3 regions of the Allocoprobacillus halotolerans genome follow, and region 3 is predicted to be linked to each of the others. Evidence: predicted binding sites of a transcription regulator. Region 3 holds the regulator's gene; each other region holds the start of a gene.
What was found. The regulator Rex, encoded in region 3, represses fermentation and respiration genes when NADH is low (regulators of the CRP and FNR family bind a similar motif). The targets are predictions, from matches to a motif close to GTGAANNNNTTCAC.

Region 1 (7,377 bases), 470 kb from region 3:
TCATTATTCAACAATACCCATATCTTTTCTTTTTCAGGGAGAGTCTTGACAGATTTGGAGAATAAATAGCCATCTCCATTTTCTTTAGAAAAAGCAATGTTTTGAGTGCAGTTCAATCCCTTGTCAGCTACATGTATAGTTTTTCCTGAAATTTGGTTTTTCTTTTTAAGAGCCTGAATCACATCTCTTAAGACTGGCTTTTCACTTTCATTACCAGGAAACAGCTTCATGCCAATAGGGATTTGATTGGCATCGAGCAATAGCCCCAAACTCACAATAGGGTCTTTTCTGTTTTCTTTTGATGGCCCCTTTCTTCTAAAATCATCTTCCTTGTCGATTTCAAAATAGAAATTGGTACAATCAAAATAAGTCTTTGAAGTATTGATATGATAGACTTTCTTCATCTGCTCATTAAAAATCTCGATGAACTTGCCGTAATCATTGCCCATGAAGGCAAGACCGTCTAAAAGTTGGTCATAAGAAAAATGGACAGGATCCTTCAGCTGGGGAAGAACCTCGTGAAAAGTCTTATGCTTACTGCAGGGATTCACAAGTCGGGCAAAAACAAGAGAGGAAAGCAATTCATACAGATCGAATTCAAAGGAATTGGAAATATTGAAATAGTCAACAAACTTTTTGATGTTCATTTTATTCAATAAAGAAACAAAAGGAAAATATCCTAAATAAAGTTCAGGAGATGATTCAGAAATTTTGAGAGCCTGACTGTTAGAAATTTCATCATTAAGAGCATCGACTTCTTTTTGGAAATGAGCGATAGGATCCTCGATTCCTTTGGCTTTCCAAGATTCGACAGAAGCGAGAGATTTAAAGGTGCGATGAGCTCCGCAGCGTTTTTGAGGGGAATAGTAACTTTCCACGATAGAAAGATAAGTACGCCCATTACGATGAGTTTTTTTAAGAAAATAAGCCATAAATAACCTCCATAATAGATATCACTAGTATCACTATATAAATTATAACATAAAAAATAAATAAAAAAAAGATAAAAAACAAAAAAAGCCGATAAAATCGGCGTAATATGATATTTGATGAAAAAGGATTACTAAAAAATATAGTGAGAACTCCTAAAGACGGGAATTCATTATAGAGAAAAATGTGATGGATTATTCATAGAAAAATGTTTTTTTGAAATGTAAAAATAAGGTTAAGAATTGTCAAAAAAGAGAATGGAAATCTTAACCTTGTGAAAAAATTTATATAAAGCATATAACTTTTATTGATTTATTTGGGTTTGTGGACTATAATATAGACATAAATTATTAGTAAGGAGGATGTCATAAAAATGGCAGTAAAAGTAGCAATTAACGGTTTTGGACGTATTGGACGTCTAGCATTTAGACAAATGTTTGGAGCTGAAGGATATGAAGTAGTTGCAATCAACGACTTAACAGATCCTAAAATGTTAGCACATTTATTAAAATATGATTCAGCTCAAGGTAAATATGCTTTAGCAGATACAGTAGAAGCTAAAGAATCTTCAATCGTGGTAGACGGAAAAGAAATCGAAATCTACAAAGAAGCAGATGCTTCAAAATTACCTTGGGGAGAATTAGGAGTAGATGTAGTATTAGAATGTACAGGTTTCTATACTTCTAAAGCTAAATCTCAAGCTCATATTGATGCAGGAGCTAAAAAAGTTGTTATTTCTGCACCAGCTGGAAATGATTTACCAACTGTTGTATTTGGTGTAAACGAAGGAACATTAACTGCTGATGATACAATCATTTCAGCTGCATCTTGTACAACTAACTGTTTAGCACCTATGGCTAACGCATTAAACAACTTAGCACCAATCAAATCTGGTATCATGTTAACAGTACATGCTTATACTGGTGACCAAATGGTATTAGATGGACCTCATAGAAAAGGTGACTTAAGAAGAGCACGTGCTGCTGCAGTTAATATCGTGCCTAACTCAACAGGAGCTGCTAAAGCTATCGGTTTAGTTATCCCTGAATTAAATGGAAAATTAATTGGTTCAGCTCAACGTGTACCTGTTCCAACAGGATCTACAACTATCTTAACTTCAGTTGTTGATGGTGAAGTAACTGTAGAACAAGTTAACGAAGCAATGAAAGCAGCTGTAACTCCATCATTCGGATACACTGAAGAACAATTAGTTTCTTCTGATATTATCGGAATGACTTATGGATCATTATATGATGCAACTCAAACAATGGTTAAAGTGTTAGATAACGGAACTACTGAAGTTCAAACTGTTGCTTGGTATGACAACGAAAATTCTTATACTTCTAACATGGTTAGAACTATTAAATATTTCGCTGAATTAACTAAATAATTTAGAAAAGGACTTATTGGATTATCCAGTAAGTCTTTTTTTGTTATATAGCTAGTTTTTGTTGACAAACACACGGGGGGGTGCTACAATTATGACATAAGGGAGGAAAAGGAAAATGAAGTCTATTAAGAAAAAGGTTTTTGGTATACTTGCTTCTATGGCGATGGTATTATCATTGTTTGTATTACCTATAAGCGTTAATGCAGCTAACGAAAATGCTGCAAAAATAGGTAATCAAGAATACGCAACACTGAGAGATGCGTTGAGTAATGCCCAAGATGGTCAAACAATTGTCTTATTAAATGATATAAAAGAGGATCTAACTATTGGACAAGACAAAAATTTTACCCTAGATTTAAATGGTCATACTATAACAAATGTTTCAAACCATACGATTACAAATAATGGTAATTTAACTATTGTTGGTAATGGTACTATTGATAATGTAAGTCATGGAAAAGCAGCTATTCAAAATGAAGTAGGAGCTACAATGACATTAAATGGTGGAACTTATACAAGAAGTCAAGAAAAAGGTACTAGTCCAGATGATAGCGGTAGTAACTCTTATTACAATATTGTAAATCATGGAACTATGACAATTAATAATGGTGTTACTGTTAAGCAAAATGGACATTATTCAAGTATGGTTGAAAATGGGTGGTATAATGGTAATCAAAATACTTCAAAAACACCATCTGTTTTAACTATTAATGGTGGAACATTTACTGGTGGATTGAATACAATCAAAAATGATGATTATGGTCAATTAACTATTAATGATGGAACAATAAAAAATGTTTCTCAATCAGCTTTATTAAACTGGAATGAAGCATCTATTCATGGTGGTAATTTTACATCTGAAACTGGAATTGTTCTCATGAATGGAAGATTAGACAATGTAATGGATAAAGGTATTTTGAACATTACGGGTGGTCAATTTATATCTAAGGTCAATAAAGATATTATTGCGAAGATGAGTGGTGGACAAGATGATTCATTAAAGTATATAACTATCACTGGTGGAACATTTAGTTCTGATGTAGAGGCATATGTTGCTAAAAACTATACACTTCATAAAAAAGATGGTCAATATGTTGTCGCACCAAGTGTGAAAGAAATTGAATTATCAACAAATCAGGTTTCTTTAGAGGTTGGTGGTTCATTTGAATTAAAAGCAGATTTAACACCTGCGACTGCATTAGATACTGTTGTATGGTCATCAGATAATAAAGCAGTTGCAACTGTAGATCAAAATGGAAACATAAAAGCAGTTGCTCCAGGTAAAGCTACAATTACAGCTACTGCTGGAGATCAAAGTGCAAAATGTGAAGTAACAGTTTATAAAGTAGAGTCAAAGGTTGAAGTACCTAGTTTAGACACTTCTAAACCGGTTGATGAAGTTAAGGTAGGAATCACTGATGAAAGTTCTCAAGATAATTTATCTAATACATTAACATCAATTGTAGGGAACATTGCAGATGGAGAAAAAGTAACATCAGTAAGTGAAGAAACTGCAGAAAAAATAGCAGAGGCTATTGATAATGGACAAGTGATTTCGACTGAAGTTCAAGTTGAAAATATGAAAGCAGAAAATGTTACAACTGCAGATAAAACACTTGTAGAAAAAGCAATTGATAAAAATGCAAATGTAGGTCAATATTTTGATATTTCTATTGTTGTTAAAGCTGAAAATAAAGAATTAGGAAATATCACAAAACTAGATGATCAATTAACATTTACAGTAGCAATTCCAGAAGAGTTAAAGAAAGAAAATAGAGAATTCTCTATTGTAAGAGTACATGAAGGAAAAGCTGAAAAGTTAGATACAGTTGAAAATAAAGATGGAACATTAACATTCAAAACTGATAAATTCTCAACTTATGCATTGGTTTATGTAGATAGTGTTGATGATGACACTCCAACACCAACACCTAACCCTAATCCAACACCAAATCCAGAAGGAACAAATAAAAAACCAGAACAAACACAAACAACGACAACACCAACAACAGAAAGTGATAAAACAGTTAAAACAGATGATAATTCAAATACAGTTTTATATGGATTAATGATAACAATATCTGTAGTAGGAGCAGGGATTGTCGTACTTGCTAAAAAAGAGAAGAATTATTGAAAAAATAATTGAATCAATGATAGAAAGACATGGCATATAACATAAAGGTATGTTATGAAGGATTCAGGTAAATAAGTTTGTTGAAAAGATACACTGCGGTGTATCTTTTTTAGCGTTGATAATTTGATTTTGAGAGCTATATTTTTATTGACAAACACACGGGGGGGGCTACAATTATGACATAAGGGAGGAAAAGGAAAATGAAGTCTATCAAAAAAGGTTTTTAGGTGTAGTAGCTTCTATGATTATGGTATTATCGTTGTTTGTGCTACCTGTAAATGTTAATGCAACAACGGGAGATGGTACAAAAGACAATCCATATATTATTTCAAATGTTAATGATTTGAAACTATTGGATCAAAGAGAACAATATATCTATGCAAAGTTAGCGAATGATATTGATTTATCGCAAGAAATTCCATCTACAGATTATTATTTAAAGTATTTTTATGGTGAGCTAGATGGTAATGGACATCAAATTAAGAATTTACCATCACAAAAATGTTTTATTTATTACTATTATGCAGGAGATTTGAAAAATTTTAATTTAGTTCTTAATGTGTCAACATTAGAAAATGGTTCATATACTGGATTAGTTTGTCAACAAGTAAATCTCGCAAAAGAAGATAAGTATACTGAAAAAGAACATAAGTATACTCATATTACATTTAGTGGTAATGTTGAAGTTGGGAATAATAACAATAATGAATCACCAATAGTTATTCAAGCAGATGGGGATACGACTATGGAGAGTGTTCATATTAATTTAAACTATACAAGTTCGACATATAATGGTTTATTTATTGGATACGAACCTGCTAAAAATAGTACTTATACATTTAGAAATTGCTCTGTTTCTGGTGAATATATTGGACAACATATTGGTATATTATTTGGAAATGGTGCAATGAGTAAAACTAGCGATTATGGACTGCAACATATAGAAGGTATAAATTATGAAGATGTAACACCAACATCTAAAATAGTGCTTGAAAATTTGGATTTAACAAAAGCAAAAATTATAGGAATTGAAAGCCAACCTCATTTATTATGTGGTGTTTCATATAATGCAAAATATTTTGATAATTTAGAACAAACTTTAGCTACAAAAACTACTGGATATAATCAATTAACAAAAGCTACAAGTTTAGAAGATGCTAGTTTTCAGTTGAATGATAACAATGAATTAAAAATTACGAATAGTAATGATTCTATAGGTGCTTTTGAAGTGATTTCAGAGGTATATAGTAATGTATTTACAAGTAATGGTATATCAAATGGAACTTTGAAACATTCTGTTAGTGAAACAATTAATGTTGAAGATGGTATTACTACATACTATTCTAGTTTAGGAAAGGTTAAATTTTATGACGGAAGTAATGGAGTTTATGGGACAACTGGATTAGAAGGCAAGACAAAAACAATCACAGTTGGAAATGAAACTTACTATACTTTACAACCTTCAACAAATGGAGATGTTTATACATTTGGTAAAGAGGCTGAAGTTTCTAATACTTCAAAACTTTCTAATGTTCGTGTATTGGTCTATGATAAAACAGGTAATTTAATTAATGTGGTACAAATTAAGGAAAAAGAAGAATTTACAAAGCCAAATTTAAATACAACAGCTGATGCTAATGTGACTTTAGAAAATGTTTCTTTAGATGATGGATGGACATGGACTAAACCACAAACAAAAGTTGTTGTTGGTGGACAAATTGCATTTGCTAAAAAAGGTACTGAGTTAACTGCCGTTTATATTGAAGGTAAGGCAGTGCCTACTAAAAAAATAACTTTATCTTTAGAAAGTGCAAATCTAGAAGTCGGAAGTACAATGACTTTAAATGCAACAGTAGATCCAGCAAATACTACTGATCAATTGACATGGTCTTCAAATGATCAAACAGTTGCAACTGTAGATGAAAATGGAAAAGTAACAGCAGTTGGTCCAGGTAAAGCTATAATTACAGCTACTTCTGGAGATCAAAGTGCAAAATGTGAAGTAACAGTTTATAAAGTAGAGTCAAAGGTTGAAGTACCTAGTTTAGACACTTCTAAACCAGTTGATAAAGTTACAGTAGCAATCAATGATAAAGAATCTCAAAAAATATATCTGCCACATTAGCATCAATTGTAGATAATGTTGCAAACGGAAAAGAAGTAACATCAGTAAGCAAAGAAACTGCAGAAAAAATAGCAGAGGCTATTGATAATGGACAAGTGATTTCGACTGAAGTTCAAGTTGAAAATATGAAAGCAGAAAATGTTACAACTGCAGATAAAGCTCTTGTAGAAAAAGCAATTGACAAGAATGCAAATGTAGGTCAATATTTTGATATTTCTATTGTTATTAAAGCTGAAAATAAAGAATTAGGAAATATCACAAAGTTAGATGATCAATTAACATTTACAGTAGCTATTCCAGAAGAGTTAAAGAAGGAAAATAGAGAATTCTATATTGTAAGAGTACATGATGAAAAAGCTGAAAAGTTAGATACAGTTGAAAATAAAGATGGAACATTAACGTTCAAAACTGATAAATTCTCAACTTATGCATTGGTTTATGTAGATAGTGAAGAAGATAACACGACAGCACCCAACCAACCGACAGACAAACCAAATACAGAAACAACAACACCATCAGTACAAACACCTACTCAAGAAACAACAAGCCAAAAACAGACAGATAAAGTAAAAACTGATGATGAGTCAAAAATAGGATTATATGTAATGAGTGGTGCTATAGCAGTGGTTGGAGCTGGAATTATTCTAATGACTAAAAAAAGAAGAATTATTGAAAAAATAATTGAATCAATGATAGAAAGACATGACATATAACATAAAGGTATGTTATGAAGGATTCAGGTAAATAAGTTTGTTGAAAAGATACACTGCGGTGTATCTTTTCTTTTGATGTGAAAAA
Region 2 (7,377 bases), 480 kb from region 3:
CGATATATTGACGGTGTACTCTATGATGACGATACTGCTATTGAAATTCGTGAAGAACAGCAAAATATCGTTATCCCCGAAGGAATTAAATATATAAACGAAGGTTTTAGAATCTATGATACAGTACAATATACATCGATTATCGAGTCTATTACACTTCCGGATTCTCTCGAAAGTATCGGAAAGCACGCGTTCCGTGACTGCAAAGCTCTCAAAGAAATTGTGATTCCTGAAAATGTAACGGAAATTGGAAACGGTGCATTTTTAAGCTGCACATCTCTTGAAAGAGCAGAAATCAAAGGAAATGTCACGGAATTAAATGCAACCTTTAGCGGGTGTTCCTCTTTGACAGAAGTTGAGTTGACTAATACTATCAAGAATATTGGCTCTCAAACATTCAGCGGTTGTAAAAGTTTGACCGGTATTACACTACCTACAGATCTTGAAACAATTGGAATGAAAGCATTTTTTAAGTGTACAGCATTGACGACTGTTATTATTCCAGATGGAGTAACTACTATTTCTGATCAAGTATTTGGAAATTGTAAATCAATTAAAATGTTAGTTTTACCTGGTTCTGTGAATACAGTTGGAAAACAAGCATTCCAAGGTGCATTTAATCCCACATCTGCCACATGTATCATGTTGAGCGATAATATACCAGAGAATTTTAACGAAAATGCATTTGGAACCAATGGGGCTAACCGTCCTAATAAAGATACATTTACACTAATAGTTCCAGCCGGTGCTGAAAAAGCCTATGCTGCAAACGAACAGTTGAAATCTTTTGTTACAAATCCGGATGGAAGCATTAAAGATGGTATCAGCGTAGGTGTTGAGTTCCCGGAAGCCACTCAATTCTGCCCGGGAGAAACCTTTGAAATCAAATACATTATGCCTGAAGGTGCAAGTGAAGGAATTCGATTTGATTCTACACCAGGAATGGATTTCAAATATGATTGGAATAAAGAAACAACTTCCTATGTTGTGACATTAATAAGCGGTGAAGGGACTATAAAAGCAACACCTGAAATCAATACAATAAAGGCAGGAAACATTTTCAAACAGTCGAAAGAATTTACCGTTGGTCATAGCTACAGCGAGTGGAAACAAACGAAAGCACCTGACTGCACAAATCCGGGAACGGAAGAAAGAATTTGCGCTGACTGCCAAAATAAGGAAATAAGAGAAATTCCGGCACTCGGACACGGTGAAACCGAACTGAAAAACGCTAAAGATGCTACCTGTATCGAAGAAGGTTACACCGGCGATAAAGTTTGCAAGGTGTGTGGTGAAGTTTTAGAACAAGGTAAAGTAATTCCGAAACTTGCTCATAGCTACGACGAGTGGAAACAAACGAAAGCACCTGACTGCACAAATCCGGGAACGGAAGAAAGAATTTGCGCTGACTGCCAAAATAAGGAAATAAGAGAAATTCCGGCACTCGGACACGGCGAAACCGAACTGAAAAACGCTAAAGATGCTACCTGTACCGAAGAAGGTTACACCGGCGATAAGGTTTGCAAGGTGTGCGGTGAAGTTTTAGAACAAGGCAAAGTAATTCCGAAACTTGCTCATAGCTACAAAGATGGAAAATGCACAGTCTGTGGCGTGGCTGATCCAAACTATAAACCGACAGAACCGGGTGACGGAGATACCAATGCTCCTGAAACCAGCGACAGCAGTAATATGACACTCTGGATTGCCCTGCTATTTGTATCAGGAACCGGACTGCTCGGAGCAACTGTATACAACAGAAAGAAAAAATAGAGCAAATAATCAATGATGAAAATGTCTTGTGATCATCTCACAGGACATTTTTTTGTAGTGTGCCAGGGCATGGCATACATCTAGTTGGTGAAAGTCCAATGTTAAACCGAAAACTCTACAAAATCAATTTAGATGAAAAACCGCAGATTAATATAATCAAAAGGATATAAGATTTGCCGTTAGAAACCGCAGTTCTTATATCCTTTATCTGTTTTTTGATTTATAATATTCTATGTGTTATTTATTTTGACTGATTTTTTTAATCTTAAGAAAGGAAAAAGAGAAAAGATAGGTTCAGTTTTGCAGGCTCAATCTCATCTTTTCTCCTGGGTTCATCTTTGATGAATCCACCCACTACTATGGTACAATCATTTTCTGTTTTAATCAAGCATATTTTTCAAACTTGTCCTATTAATTTTAACCATTCTCTCTTTGCTAGTGAATTTCAGCTTCTCGAAACCTTTTTATTAAATCATCTGGAACTCTCTGCGTTTCATATCCATGATGATCATATATGTAAGTCACCTAATTTTAAATTCTTTATCTCTTATGATCGCTATTTTATTGCTTTCTGTGATAATGCCGTTGTTGAGGAAACTGTTCTTGAAAATATGCGGTGAGTATTTCGTTATGTTCAGGCTTACGAAAAAGAGTTTGCCAAACAGCAGATGAAATGCTAAGGAGAGGAAAAGCAAAAGGAACTGTCCGAAAAACGCAGAGAACTTACCAAAACCGAGAATCGTATCAAAGATATTGATTCGTTGATTCAAAAGATTTACGAGGACAATGCAACGGGTAAGATTTCCGATGAACGCTTTTCCACAATGTCAATGGCGTATGAGGAAGAACAGAAAAGCCTCAAAGAAGAAATATCTGATATGCAGGCGTACCTTGAAACCGAAACGGACAAGTCTGAAAGCTTACAGCGTTTTATTGATAAGATAAAACAGATTACGCAGCCGACCAAGCTTACTGCCGAACTGGTACACGAGTTCATTGAAAAGATTGTGATACACGAACCGGGACACCTTGATGGAAAGCGTTATCAGCTAATGGATATCTATTACAACGGCGTTGGTGTGATACGAGGGCTTACTCCTGAAGAAATGGAAGAAGCCTTTCAGAAGCATCTCGCCAAACGCAAGATAAACAAAGTAAAGACGACGTAACTAATGGCTACACCGTCCCAAACAATCAATATTTAATTCAATTACAAAAGCAACCTTGGGGCACCTTCCTTACGAGGGTGCCTCAATTGATGGCTTTTTTGGTTGTTTCATAAAAAAGAAAATGTTAAAATGTTCAATGGGTGAGAATTATGAAAACAATTGCAATTGTTGCAACCGGAGGAACGATTGCTGGCAGAGGGCAAATAGGTAGAGCTGTCGCTTATCATGCTGGTGAAATGGATGTTAATGAAATTATTCAATCTATTCCTATGCTTAATCAAGTTGCACATATTAAAGAATATCAATTAATGAATGTTGATAGTAATGAAATGACACCTCAAAAGTGGTTGATTTTAGCAAAAAAATTAATGAACTTGTTAAACAAGATGATATTGATGGTATTGTTGTGACACATGGTACAGATACATTGGATGAAACAGCATATTTTTTAAATTTAACTTTACATACATCAAAACCAGTAGTTATTACAGGGGCTATGCGTCCTGCCACAGCAACCAGTGCTGATGGTCCTTATAATTTATATCAGGCAGTATGTTTAGCTGCTCATGATGAAGCTAAAAATCAGGGAGTCATGGGACTTTTTTCAAGCACTATTTTTTCTGGAAGAGATATTCAAAAAGTGAATAATTATAAAGTTGATGCTTTTGAACAGAAGGCTTTTGGATGTTTGGGTTATATGCAAGATCATGAAGTTCATTTCTTTTCAAAAACATTTAAGAAACATACTGTCAATTCTCTTTTTTCAAAACAAGATTATTCTGATTTACCAGCAGTAGGCATTGCTTATTTTTATGCAGGAGCGAGTCATGAGATTCTTTACTCCTTAGCGTTAAATCATCAAGGAATCGTTTTAACAGGATCTGGTAGTGGAAATTATAGTCAAGATTGGTTGCAGGCTATTGAAGATTTAACACAACAAGGCATTATTTTTGTTCGTTGTTCTAGAGTTTCTCAAGGGATTGTTTTTGATGATGAAGTCTTTGATCCACATCATTGTTGTATACCGGGAAATACATTAACGCCACAAAAAGCGAGAGTTTTATTAATGTTGGCATTGACTTATAGCCATGATTATCAGCAAATAAAGGAGTTCTTTAATGAGTACTAAACAACAGGGTATTATTTTTACAATGATTGCTACGATTTTATTTGGCATCACACCAGCTATTGGAAAACTCACATATACAATGGGAAACAATGGTGTACAATTGGCTTTTTTAAGACATTTATTTGTCTTACCATTGTTTTTATTTATTGTTCTTTATCAAGGTCAATCATTGAAATTAAATCGTCAACAATATCGTGATGTTTTGAAAGTAGGCTTTTTGGAAATACATTGACAATTGTTATGTTGTATTCATCTTATGAATATATAGGGGTAGGTAGTGCCACAGTTTTACATTTCTTGTATCCACTTTTTGTTTGTTGTATGAATTTTGTTTTGTATCAACAAAAATTAAATAAACAACAGCTACTTTGTTTGATTTTAGCAATCATCGGTGTTTTGTGTTTTATGGATTCTTCGTCATCATCTTTATTTGGAGCCTTGTTAGCAATTTCGTCAGGTATCTTTTTTGCTTACTATATGGTTGGTATGGATCATTCTTCAATTCGTCATATGAGTCCTTATGTTTTTAATTTCTATCTGGTACTCATGAATACAATAGTGATTTTCTTTTTAGCTTTCTTTATGGGATGTTTATCAATCATGCCGATACAGGGCTATCTTTTATCAGCTATTGTTGCTGTTTTAACATCATTAATAGGGGTTGTTTTATTACAAAAGGGAATATATTGTTTAGGTGCCTCTTTAACCGCAATCTTGTCGACTTTAGAACCTATTACGAGTATTGTGGTAGGCGTTATCTGGTTAAATGAAACTTTAACATTGATAAAAATCATTGGTTGTATTCTTGTTTTGTTGTCAACTTTTATATTGGTAAAAGCTCAAAATAAACAGGAGAAAACATCATGACACTTCAAGAGTTGTATGATGAATTAGCTAAACAGACGTCTTTTATTCTTGCAATTGATGGAATGAGTGGCAGTGGAAAAACAACTTTAGCTTGTCAGTTAGCTGAAAAATTTCAGGCACAAGTCTTTCATATGGATGATTTCTTTTTACCAATGGCAATGCGTACCAAAGAAAGATTCCAACAACCTGGTGGTAATGTACATTATGAACGCTTTTTAGAAACAGTGTTAAAACCTTGGTCTTTAAAACAAGATATTGCTTATCAGCCATTTGATTGTCAAACAATGTCATTATTAGAAACTTGTCATATTCCCTATTCACCATTTTGCATTATTGAAGGCAGTTATGCTTTGCATCCGGTTTTACAATCTTATTATACACATACAATTGTTTTGAAAATCTCTGATAGCTTACAAAAAGAACGCTTATTACAACGAAATCCCCAACAAATAGATACATTTATCAATCGTTGGATTCCTTTGGAAAATCAGTATTTTCAAACTTTTGAGATATTTGAAAAATATCCAGTTTTAGACTGTTCACATATCTAAGTTTGTCCTTGCATATAATGTAGGGGTGATAGAGTGGTTTTAAATGAATCAGAAGTTCAAACAGGATTGTCTTTTGCTTTACAAACAATTTTTAAAAATTATGATGTAGCGATGCAGGAAATGCATGTGAAGATGGATGATGAAAAAATCATATTAACAGCTGTTTTGTTATATAATCAATATCATGTTGATGTGGTTTGTGATTTTCAAATAAAATATGAAAATCAATGTTTCATTTTTGAAAATATTCATGGCAAAATTGAATATTTGTTTTTACAATTTCCTATCATGAGTTTTTTAAAATCATTTTTAAAAGATTCACATCTATGTTTTACAGACAATCAAGTCCAATATCAAATTGATCTCCCTATTCAAGAAATAGGTATTCAAGAAGGACAATTATTTATTGTATTGAAAAACAATCAAAGTGTTTCACCTTGATTGTTTTTTAATACTTCATCAATTAAACCATATTCTAAGGCATCATAGGCATTCATAAAATAATCACGATCAGTATCTTTTTTGATACGACGGATGGATTGATGTGTCATTTGAGCTAAAAGACGGTTTAATTTTTCTTTTTGTTTTAAAATATGTTTTGTTGAAATTTCAATATCACTGGCTTGACCTTGGGCACCACCTAATGGTTGATGAATCATGATTTCGCTATTTTCCAAAGCATAGCGTTTTCCAGGTTTACCAGCGGCCAGTAAAAAAGCACCCATACTGGCTGAAAGACCGATGCTGATGGTTGAAACATCACATTTGACAAAATTCATGGTATCAAAAATAGCTAGACCAGCCGATACACTGCCACCTGGAGAATGAATATACATATCAATATCAGCTTGACTATCCAAGGATTCTAGATATAAAAGTTGGCTGACAATGGAACTAGCCATCTCATCGTTAATCTCACCACAGAGCATAATAATGCGGTCTTCTAACAGTCTTGAGAAGATATCATAAGCATATTCTTTAGAATTTTTCTTTAATATTACAGTGGGTATAAAATGCATAAAATTTACCTCCATAATTCATTATAGAGAAAAATGTGATGGATTATTCATAGAAAAATGTTTTTTTGAAATGTAAAAATAAGGTTAAGAATTGTCAAAAAAGAGAATGGAAATCTTAACCTTGTGAAAAAATTTATATAAAGCATATAACTTTTATTGATTTATTTGGGTTTGTGGACTATAATACCTGACTTTGGTATCCAACATTAAAATATAGTGAGACTTTCATTGAAAAACAGTAGTAATCTTTTAAGTGATTGCTACTGCTTTTTTATATTTTGTACCTGAATATTTGTTTTACTTGCCTTTCTGTCAAGTAATAATTTGTTAACGGTAATTTTGTCATTTGCTCAAAGTCTTTTATGAACTTGCTTGATGTTGTTACGTTGATATATTTACTTTCTCCCTTGACTATCTTAAAACTTTTTACAAATTTCATAATTTCCTGTGTACTATATTTATTGTTCAAGATTTTGAATTGGAATATTCTTTCCAATAATACTGCCAGGTAACATATCAAAAAATGTCCCTTTATACTGTTTTCTTTTTGAAGGAATACTGGTCTGGCATCCAAATCGGATTTCATTATTCTAAATGATTCTTCTATCCTCCATAAATTGTGATAGGTATTGTAGATGTCTGTTGACTTCATATTTGTTTCTGATGTGATCAATAAATTATAACCTGCCAGTTCAAGTTCTTTTTCTATGATGTCTTCATTGATTGTTGCCTTTGCTTTTTCTCCATTTTCATTAGTGAAATTAACGTATTTTCCTAGATCTCCATATTCGGCTCTTTTTGCCTGACTGTAACATAGGCTTCTTGCCTTTTCAACCTGTTTGCTGATTTCATATCTTTTTTTAGATGCAAGC
Region 3 (7,377 bases):
AATGTATAAACATCTCTAAAAGCCATACAAAACGCTTCCACATGTAATTGTCCTGTCACAGTCAAGAAAGCTTCTTTGCCAAAGAAATCTTTATCAAATTCAGTGTTATCAATTGTTGTCGCTCTAAACATTTCTCCTGCACCTTCACCATCATTTCCTGTAATAATTGGTGTATGTACATAAACAAAGCCTTGTGATTGGAAAAATTCATGAATTGCCATAGATAATACACTTCTTAATCTAAAAATTGCATAGAATGTATTGGCACGTGGACGAAGATGTGGAATTTCACGCATATATTCAAAAGAATGTCTTTTCTTTTGCAAAGGGAAATCATCATCACACGCTCCTTCTACAACCACTTGTGTGGCTTCAATTTCAAAAGGTTGTTTAGCTTGTGGTGTCAATTTTAATTTTCCTAAAACACGAATAGCACTTCCCGTACTAATATGTTTCACTTCATCATAATTTGTTAAACTTTCCTGTAAATAAACAATCTGGCAATTTCTAAAATATGTTCCATCGTTTAATGCGATAAATCCAACTTTTCCATTATCACGATTTGTACGTACCCATCCATCTAATTCGACATATTCTAAACCTTCTGTTTCAAAATCTTCTCCAGATAAAATAATCTCATATAATTCTCTTACCGTCATAAATTCAAACATGCTTTCTTCCTCCTTTATTAAAAAAAGCCGTTCCATTAAAGGAACGACTGATATCGCGGTACCATCCTTATTCATATTCATTATGAATACACACTTTTGAGATAACGCCTTTTGGCGGGATAGTCTACTTTTCTTTTCTCCTATCCGGTTCATTGAGTGTTCCATATCATTCCCATTTCTTTTGCTTACACCATCCAAAAGTCGCTTTTAAACTTATAAATCATATGTTCTCAAATCATTACCTGTATATTTATTATTAACATCTTTTTCACAAAATTTCAATACTTTATTCATCATTGACATGCATTTTTAAAACTAGTTCCTGAATGGCTACAACCACATCCACAGTTTGTACAACCACATCATGATGAACTGTAAAATGTGTATGTGTAAAATCAACAATGCCTTTAATGCCTAAATCCATTAAACGATCCACTGTTTCTTGAACATTTTCACTAATCGCTAAAATTGCAATTTTACATCCTTCAGGAAATGTTTTTTCTAAATCATCAATATGATGAAGTTTCACACCAAAACGTTCACCGACTTTATTTTGATCCAAGTCATAGCCACAGACAATTTTTCCAACCGTATATTGCCAACGATTATACTTTAAAATCGCACTACCTAAGTTTCCTACACCAATTAAAATAATAGATTCATCCAAACCTAACCCCAAAACATTATTCAAGATATTGATAATATCTTTGGTATCATAACCAATGCCACGCTTTCCTAATGATTCTTTGCTTGTTAAAAAGCTAAAATCACGACGGATTGTGGTATCTAAAATACCCGTTGCTTCAGATAGTTCACTCGATAAAAAATTATTTTTCCCTTCATGTTGCATATTGCGCAAAGCTTTTAAATAAACTGGGAAACGTGACATCGTTGCTTTTGAAATTTTATGTTTTTTTCCATGATTATTCACCAAGACTTTCTTCTTCTAAATCATATGATGGTTTGACCATTAAGTCAAGTGAAGAAAATTGTTGATGTTTAAACATCACACGCGCAGCTGAAGCAATCATGGCTGCATTATCTGTACAATAAGACATCGGTGGAAATAAAACTGGAATATCACTACGTTTTGTCAGTGTTTCTCTTAGTCCTTGATTCGCACTGACACCCCCAGCCACAATAATTTCTTTGACCTGATAATCTTTAGCAGCTTTCAGTGTTTTTGAAACAAGCACATCAATCGCAACTTCTTGAAATGAACACGCTAAATCTTCTGGAACAATATCTTCTCCACGTTGGGTAGCATTATGACAAAGATTGATGACTGCTGATTTTAATCCACTAAAAGAAAAGTTATAGCTGTCATCATTCATTGGTAAAGGCAATTGATAACTATGTTTTCCCTCTTTTGCCATACGATCAATGACCGGTCCACCAGGATAAGGCAAATGTAAAACACGTCCCACTTTATCATAAGCTTCACCAATCGCATCATCTAAAGTTTGACCAATGACTTCAAATGAAAATTCATGTTTCATATAAACAAGCTCACTGTGTCCACCACTCACGACTAGACATAAACATGGATATTGAATATCTTCAACAAGTTCATTGGCATAAATATGTCCAGCAATATGATGCACACCAATTAATGGTTTATGATATGCTAGAGCGAGTGTTTTAGCTGCCTGCATACCGACATGTAATGAACCAACAAGGCCTGGTCCTTTTGTCACTGCAATCGCATCAATATCTTGCATATTGACCTGAGCTTGTGACAAAGCTGTTTTTAAAACTGTCGATACACATTCAACATGCATACGACTAGCAATTTCTGGTACAACGCCTCCAAACATACGATGGGTATCAATTTGTGATGCTACAACATTGCATAATAATTCACGACGATTTTTTAAAATCGCAACAGCCATTTCATCACAGCTTGATTCAATAGCTAAAATAAGACTCATTGTCTTCCCTCCTTTACTACTTTTGTCATTAAAAAGGCATCTTCATGATTATCCTGATAATAATCAGGACGAATAGCCTGGATGGAAAAACCAAATTTTTGATATAAAGCAATGGCTTGATGATTTGATTTTCTAACCTCTAAGCTGATAGTTTCAACATCTTGAGCCAAAGCATAATCTAAAGCATACTGCAATAATTTTGTACCATAACCTTGTGACTGATAGGTTTTGTCTACTGCAATTGAAGCAATTTGAGCCTGTTCGTACATCACCCAAATATCAATATAACCTAATATTTGTGTATCTTTTTTGAGTACAAAAAGATATGCAAAAGGATTTTGAAACAATTCATATTCAAAGTCCTGTCTTGTCCAAGGCGAAGGCATCACATTGTATTCTAATTGTACAATGGTTTCCAAATCATTTTCAGCAAGTTTTTCTATAAACATATTTTTTTAGCCTCAACATCTTTTAAATAACGTGGCACCAAAGCATCTACATTTTCACAAACGGGCGTATTTTTAGCCAACTCATGTAAATTCAAAGCCAAATTAACTTCAACATTATCATAGCCTACAACCTCATTTTGTCCAACCACCTGAAAATCTTGATAAGATTGCATAAATTGTGGGAAGTGAATAATCTCCATCATTTGTTCTGGAATCAGTGCTTGTCCATTCTCATATGCACATACAAATACTTTTTGACTACGCGCATCAATAACCGATACACATTTTTGTAAACCAGCATAAGTGGCTAATGAAGAAATTGCTTTAATACGCACTGAAGAAATCACACTCAATGTTTTCGCAATTGTTAAAGCGACTCTTTCTCCTGTATAAGAACCTGGCCCAATTGTTAAAATGATTTCATCTATATCTAACAATTCTTTATGATATTTTTCTAATAATTTTTGAAGATAGGGAATCGCATTTTCAGATTGACGTTTAGACCCCATTTCTTGAATACTTTCCAGACATTTATTATCTTCATATAAAGCAACCATTAAATATTGATTCGATGTATCCATTATTAATTGTAACATATATCCATCTCCTTTAATAATTGCTGATATTTTTCACCATGAGCTATAAAATCCATACGACGTGTCTGATCGTTATTTTTTGTCATATGTATTTCTAATCTGTTTACTGGTAAAATGTCTTGAATATACATCGGCCATTCAATCACACAGATACCATCATTTTCAAACATTTCTTCAAATCCCAATTCTTCATTTTCACCCTCTAAACGATAAGCATCAAAATGATAAAAAGGCATTCTCCCTTGATATTCTTTAACAATCGTAAAAGTTGGTGAATTAATAATTTTGGTTACTCCTAATCCTTTTCCAATTCCTTTTGTAAAAGTTGTTTTTCCAACCCCTAACTCACCTTCTAAAGTAATAATTGCATTGGGAAATAAGTGTTTTGCAAGTTCTTCTCCAAAATCAATCATATCCTGTTCATTTTGAAAATCCACGATGATCCCTCCTTTTTCTATAATTTCCACTTTGGTAATAATGATACCAATACTGGGCAAAGCCCGGTCTAAATGGTCCTGACATATTCATCGTCATATCAATCAATTGAGAAAGTTGACGATGTAATATATCATCCAATTCATCACTATAATTCATTGCAACTTTATGCTGCTGATATTCTTCTTCATCTAAAATCTTATACTTATAATCAGGGAAGACTTTTAAATCTAAATCATAATCAATATATTTTAAAGCTTCACCATCATACAATGTAGGAGATGCAATATTGCAATAAAAATGCACCCCCGTCTTACGAATCATACAAATGACATTATACCATTTTCGTTTTGGGAAATAACAAATCGCTGGTTCCCTTGTATACCATTTACGTCCATCAGCTTCTGTTACCAAAGTTCTATTATTGACAACAATATAATGATGTGGTGTTTCTTCTAAAACCAGTCCTTTATCCCAACAACGATGAATACTTCCATCATGTTTATAACAATGAATAAGGATATTTTGACCAACAAATGTCTTATTCATAATCAATAACCTCTTTCTATAACAGAATTATTATACACAAGTTAACTCTTTTTTAAAGTAAATTTACCTTTGACTTTCGGTTTTTTGCATTCTTTTTTGAAGGGTATGTCTTGTTGTTTATTGTCATAACCCTTGTTTTCTTATCTATATCATCTTTTTTGTTTTTGTTCTCTTTTTATTGTAGCTGAAAAAGTGTCATTTTCATGACCTTTTTTATTATTTACTATATGTTCATTTTATAGTTTCAGTTGCAGCTGCCTGTATTCCTGCTTCTCTCTTATATTTTGAAACTCCTTGATTCCCTTTTGTGCATATTTTAATATTTCCTGTATCCCTTTACTGATCTGATAGCACCAGTAATATCTCTTTCCTTTAAGCGATTTGCTTCTCTCTATCATCTTTATGACTAGTAATTTCTTGTCTACTTTCTCTGCCAACAGTGTTATATGCCCTATATGCATCATCAATATCATATTCAATACATTTATTGATTTCATTGTCCTTACTCTTATATTTTCAAAACCATACTGATTCTTTTTGAATCTGAATTTCTCCTCGATTCGCCACCTTGACATATATGCCCTCACTATCTTATGCACATCTCTTTTATTCCTGATCTCTCTATTCGTTAAAAGCATCATCGGTTTTTCTTCACTTAATCCATACACAATGACTAGATTTAATATCCTTCCCTTTTGTGATGGCAGTTCCACTCTCGTATGTGATACATAGACTTCACTATCTTCCTTAGAAAAATACATGTTCATCTTAATCTTGCCTTTTCTTCTTTTGGCGATTTCTCCTACTTTCTTTGGCTTCCCTTTAAACAATAATGTTCTATTTTCTTTGAGTCTGATGATGAAATCATCTGCATTATGATTTTCATCTATGAAGTAATCATAAAATACATTGGCATCATATCCTCTGTCACATACAAATGTACATCTTTCAGGAATGAGAGATTTGACATATTTTATGCTCTTTATTGTTTCATCGTTCATTGACCTGAATCCTTCACTTTCAGTTGAATAGATATGGCTATACAAAGATATTGGATGATGTTGATCCTGTGTGAGGGCAGTTGCCTCACATACATGGTATCCAGGATAAATGTCATCCTTAAGTGAGGAAGCATCCCTGACCATACAAAGATCTTCAAATTTTCTTCCATATTTTTTGATGATTTCACTGTTATCAAGTAAAATGATCCTGTCTTCGCTAAGATGCTTGATAACCATATCATTATAATTGGATTTCATTTGGTTCATTGCTTCATCATCAAATTGAGCCAAATGATTGGATAATCTGTCAATTGTATAATTGAGCTTGATATTTTCATCAAGAGCTCTGGCAATATCGCTAAGTAGAACACTTTGACTTCTTGCAAGACCAAACATCATATCCATGACAAACTTGGCAGCAGGTTTATCAAGACTGTCTGATAATTTATTAGAAAAATTGACAATTTCTCTTTTCGTTTCATATAGATCTGTGGTAAAATAACTCATGGAAAATCCCTCCTAAATTTTGTTTATTGATCTAAAATTATTATAACATTTTAGAGGCTGATTTTCCTTATAAATAAAGCAAAACAGGCAATTTGTGAATAACTTTTTACCTGTTTTTTATTTTTTTACCGAAACTCAAAAATTTACCATCTTTTCTTATTCAATAAACTTTCTTCTTCAAAAGAAAAATCTCTCTTTAAAGAGAGATCATGAAAAAACATTTTTCAAACGATTATATAAAAGTGGTACAACAATCATACAAAGAATCAATGTAGGTCCAACATAAATCGCATTATATCCTAGTGAATAAACAACTGGATTCATCCCTTCAGGTGCATAGCTGGCAAATAAAAAAGCGCCTGAAGCAAAATGTGATAAATATTTTAAAAACATTGCCAAAAGAACACCCCAACAAATAGAAATATTTCCTATCTTCTGTGTTTTGATTAATGGTGTTAAACCACAAACAGCTAATGGTAAGACATAATCTAATAACACTGACCATGGTCCATAATAGTGTGCTAATCCTAAAATAAATTGTAAAAGTGCGACACCTACTCCACAAATCACACCATAACCTGCGCCCATCAAATAACCACATAACATAATCGCAATCACATCAACCGAAATTGTTCCACCCTGTGGTAATGATGGAATGATTTCATTGACATAACTTAAAACAAGTGTAATTGCCATAAACATGGCTAACATACACATGTTTCGAATTGAGTAGTCTACTCTAAAAATCTTTTTCATCTTTTTCTCCCCTTTCTTATAAGCCAACAAATAAAAAAGACTTTTTTAGCCACGTAAAAAAGTCAAACTCTCATTATTTGCACTCTCTACGCTGGCATTACCCAGTTCAGATCATAAGGGATAAGGTTTCAACCTTTCTCAGCAAAATGCACCCCTGGCTCATATTCATTATATTCTTTTTTAGAAAAAATACAAATATTTTTTACAAAACATTTTTTCCTAGTTTTTTTACAAATAAATGCTATAATAAAAGGGAATCAAGGAGGATAAGAAAATGGCAAAAATTATCGCAGTTAATGCTGGTAGTTCATCATTAAAATTCCAATTATTTGAAATGGATGATGAATCAGTAATTACTTCTGGAGTGATTGAAAGAATTGGTTTAGAAGATTCTATTTTTACAATTAAATTCAATGGTGAAAAAGATGTGCGTACTTTACCTATTCCAACACATAAAGAAGCTGTTCATTTATTGTTAGATA

Region 1: the regulator Rex is predicted to act here: its motif matches at 1,205-1,218, upstream of gap (type I glyceraldehyde-3-phosphate dehydrogenase).
Region 2: the regulator Rex is predicted to act here: its motif matches at 6,629-6,642, upstream of NMU03_RS02410 (ATP-dependent Clp protease proteolytic subunit).

Annotation. Positions count from the first base shown of each region.
Region 1 is NZ_CP101620.1:379,771-387,147, reverse strand. It holds gene NMU03_RS02405 (IS1634 family transposase) at 1-932, opposite strand, end outside; gene gap (type I glyceraldehyde-3-phosphate dehydrogenase) at 1,304-2,320, shown strand; gene NMU03_RS02395 (Ig-like domain-containing protein) at 2,436-4,454, shown strand; gene NMU03_RS02390 (Ig-like domain-containing protein) at 4,696-6,579, shown strand; gene NMU03_RS02385 (hypothetical protein) at 6,675-7,292, shown strand.
Region 2 is NZ_CP101620.1:387,295-394,671, reverse strand. It holds gene NMU03_RS02455 (leucine-rich repeat domain-containing protein) at 1-1,770, shown strand, start outside; gene NMU03_RS02450 (hypothetical protein) at 2,112-2,390, shown strand; gene NMU03_RS02445 (DUF4368 domain-containing protein) at 2,532-2,939, shown strand; partial or broken gene NMU03_RS17505 (asparaginase) at 3,089-3,609, shown strand; gene NMU03_RS17500 (hypothetical protein) at 3,637-4,068, shown strand; gene NMU03_RS02430 (DMT family transporter) at 4,058-4,300, shown strand; gene NMU03_RS02425 (DMT family transporter) at 4,297-4,935, shown strand; gene NMU03_RS02420 (uridine kinase family protein) at 4,932-5,486, shown strand; gene NMU03_RS02415 (hypothetical protein) at 5,520-5,927, shown strand; gene NMU03_RS02410 (ATP-dependent Clp protease proteolytic subunit) at 5,909-6,505, opposite strand; gene NMU03_RS02405 (IS1634 family transposase) at 6,777-7,377, opposite strand, start outside.
Region 3 is NZ_CP101620.1:2,839,995-2,847,371, forward strand. It holds gene asnS (asparagine--tRNA ligase) at 1-671, opposite strand, end outside; T-box leader at 708-919, opposite strand; gene NMU03_RS16880 (redox-sensing transcriptional repressor Rex) at 958-1,602, opposite strand; gene tsaD (tRNA (adenosine(37)-N6)-threonylcarbamoyltransferase complex transferase subunit TsaD) at 1,595-2,602, opposite strand; gene rimI (ribosomal protein S18-alanine N-acetyltransferase) at 2,599-3,051, opposite strand; gene tsaB (tRNA (adenosine(37)-N6)-threonylcarbamoyltransferase complex dimerization subunit type 1 TsaB) at 3,042-3,647, opposite strand; gene tsaE (tRNA (adenosine(37)-N6)-threonylcarbamoyltransferase complex ATPase subunit type 1 TsaE) at 3,635-4,087, opposite strand; gene NMU03_RS16905 (DUF402 domain-containing protein) at 4,068-4,631, opposite strand; gene NMU03_RS16910 (transposase) at 4,868-6,139, opposite strand; gene NMU03_RS16915 (energy-coupled thiamine transporter ThiT) at 6,347-6,895, opposite strand; TPP riboswitch at 6,961-7,061, opposite strand; gene NMU03_RS16920 (acetate/propionate family kinase) at 7,170-7,377, shown strand, end outside.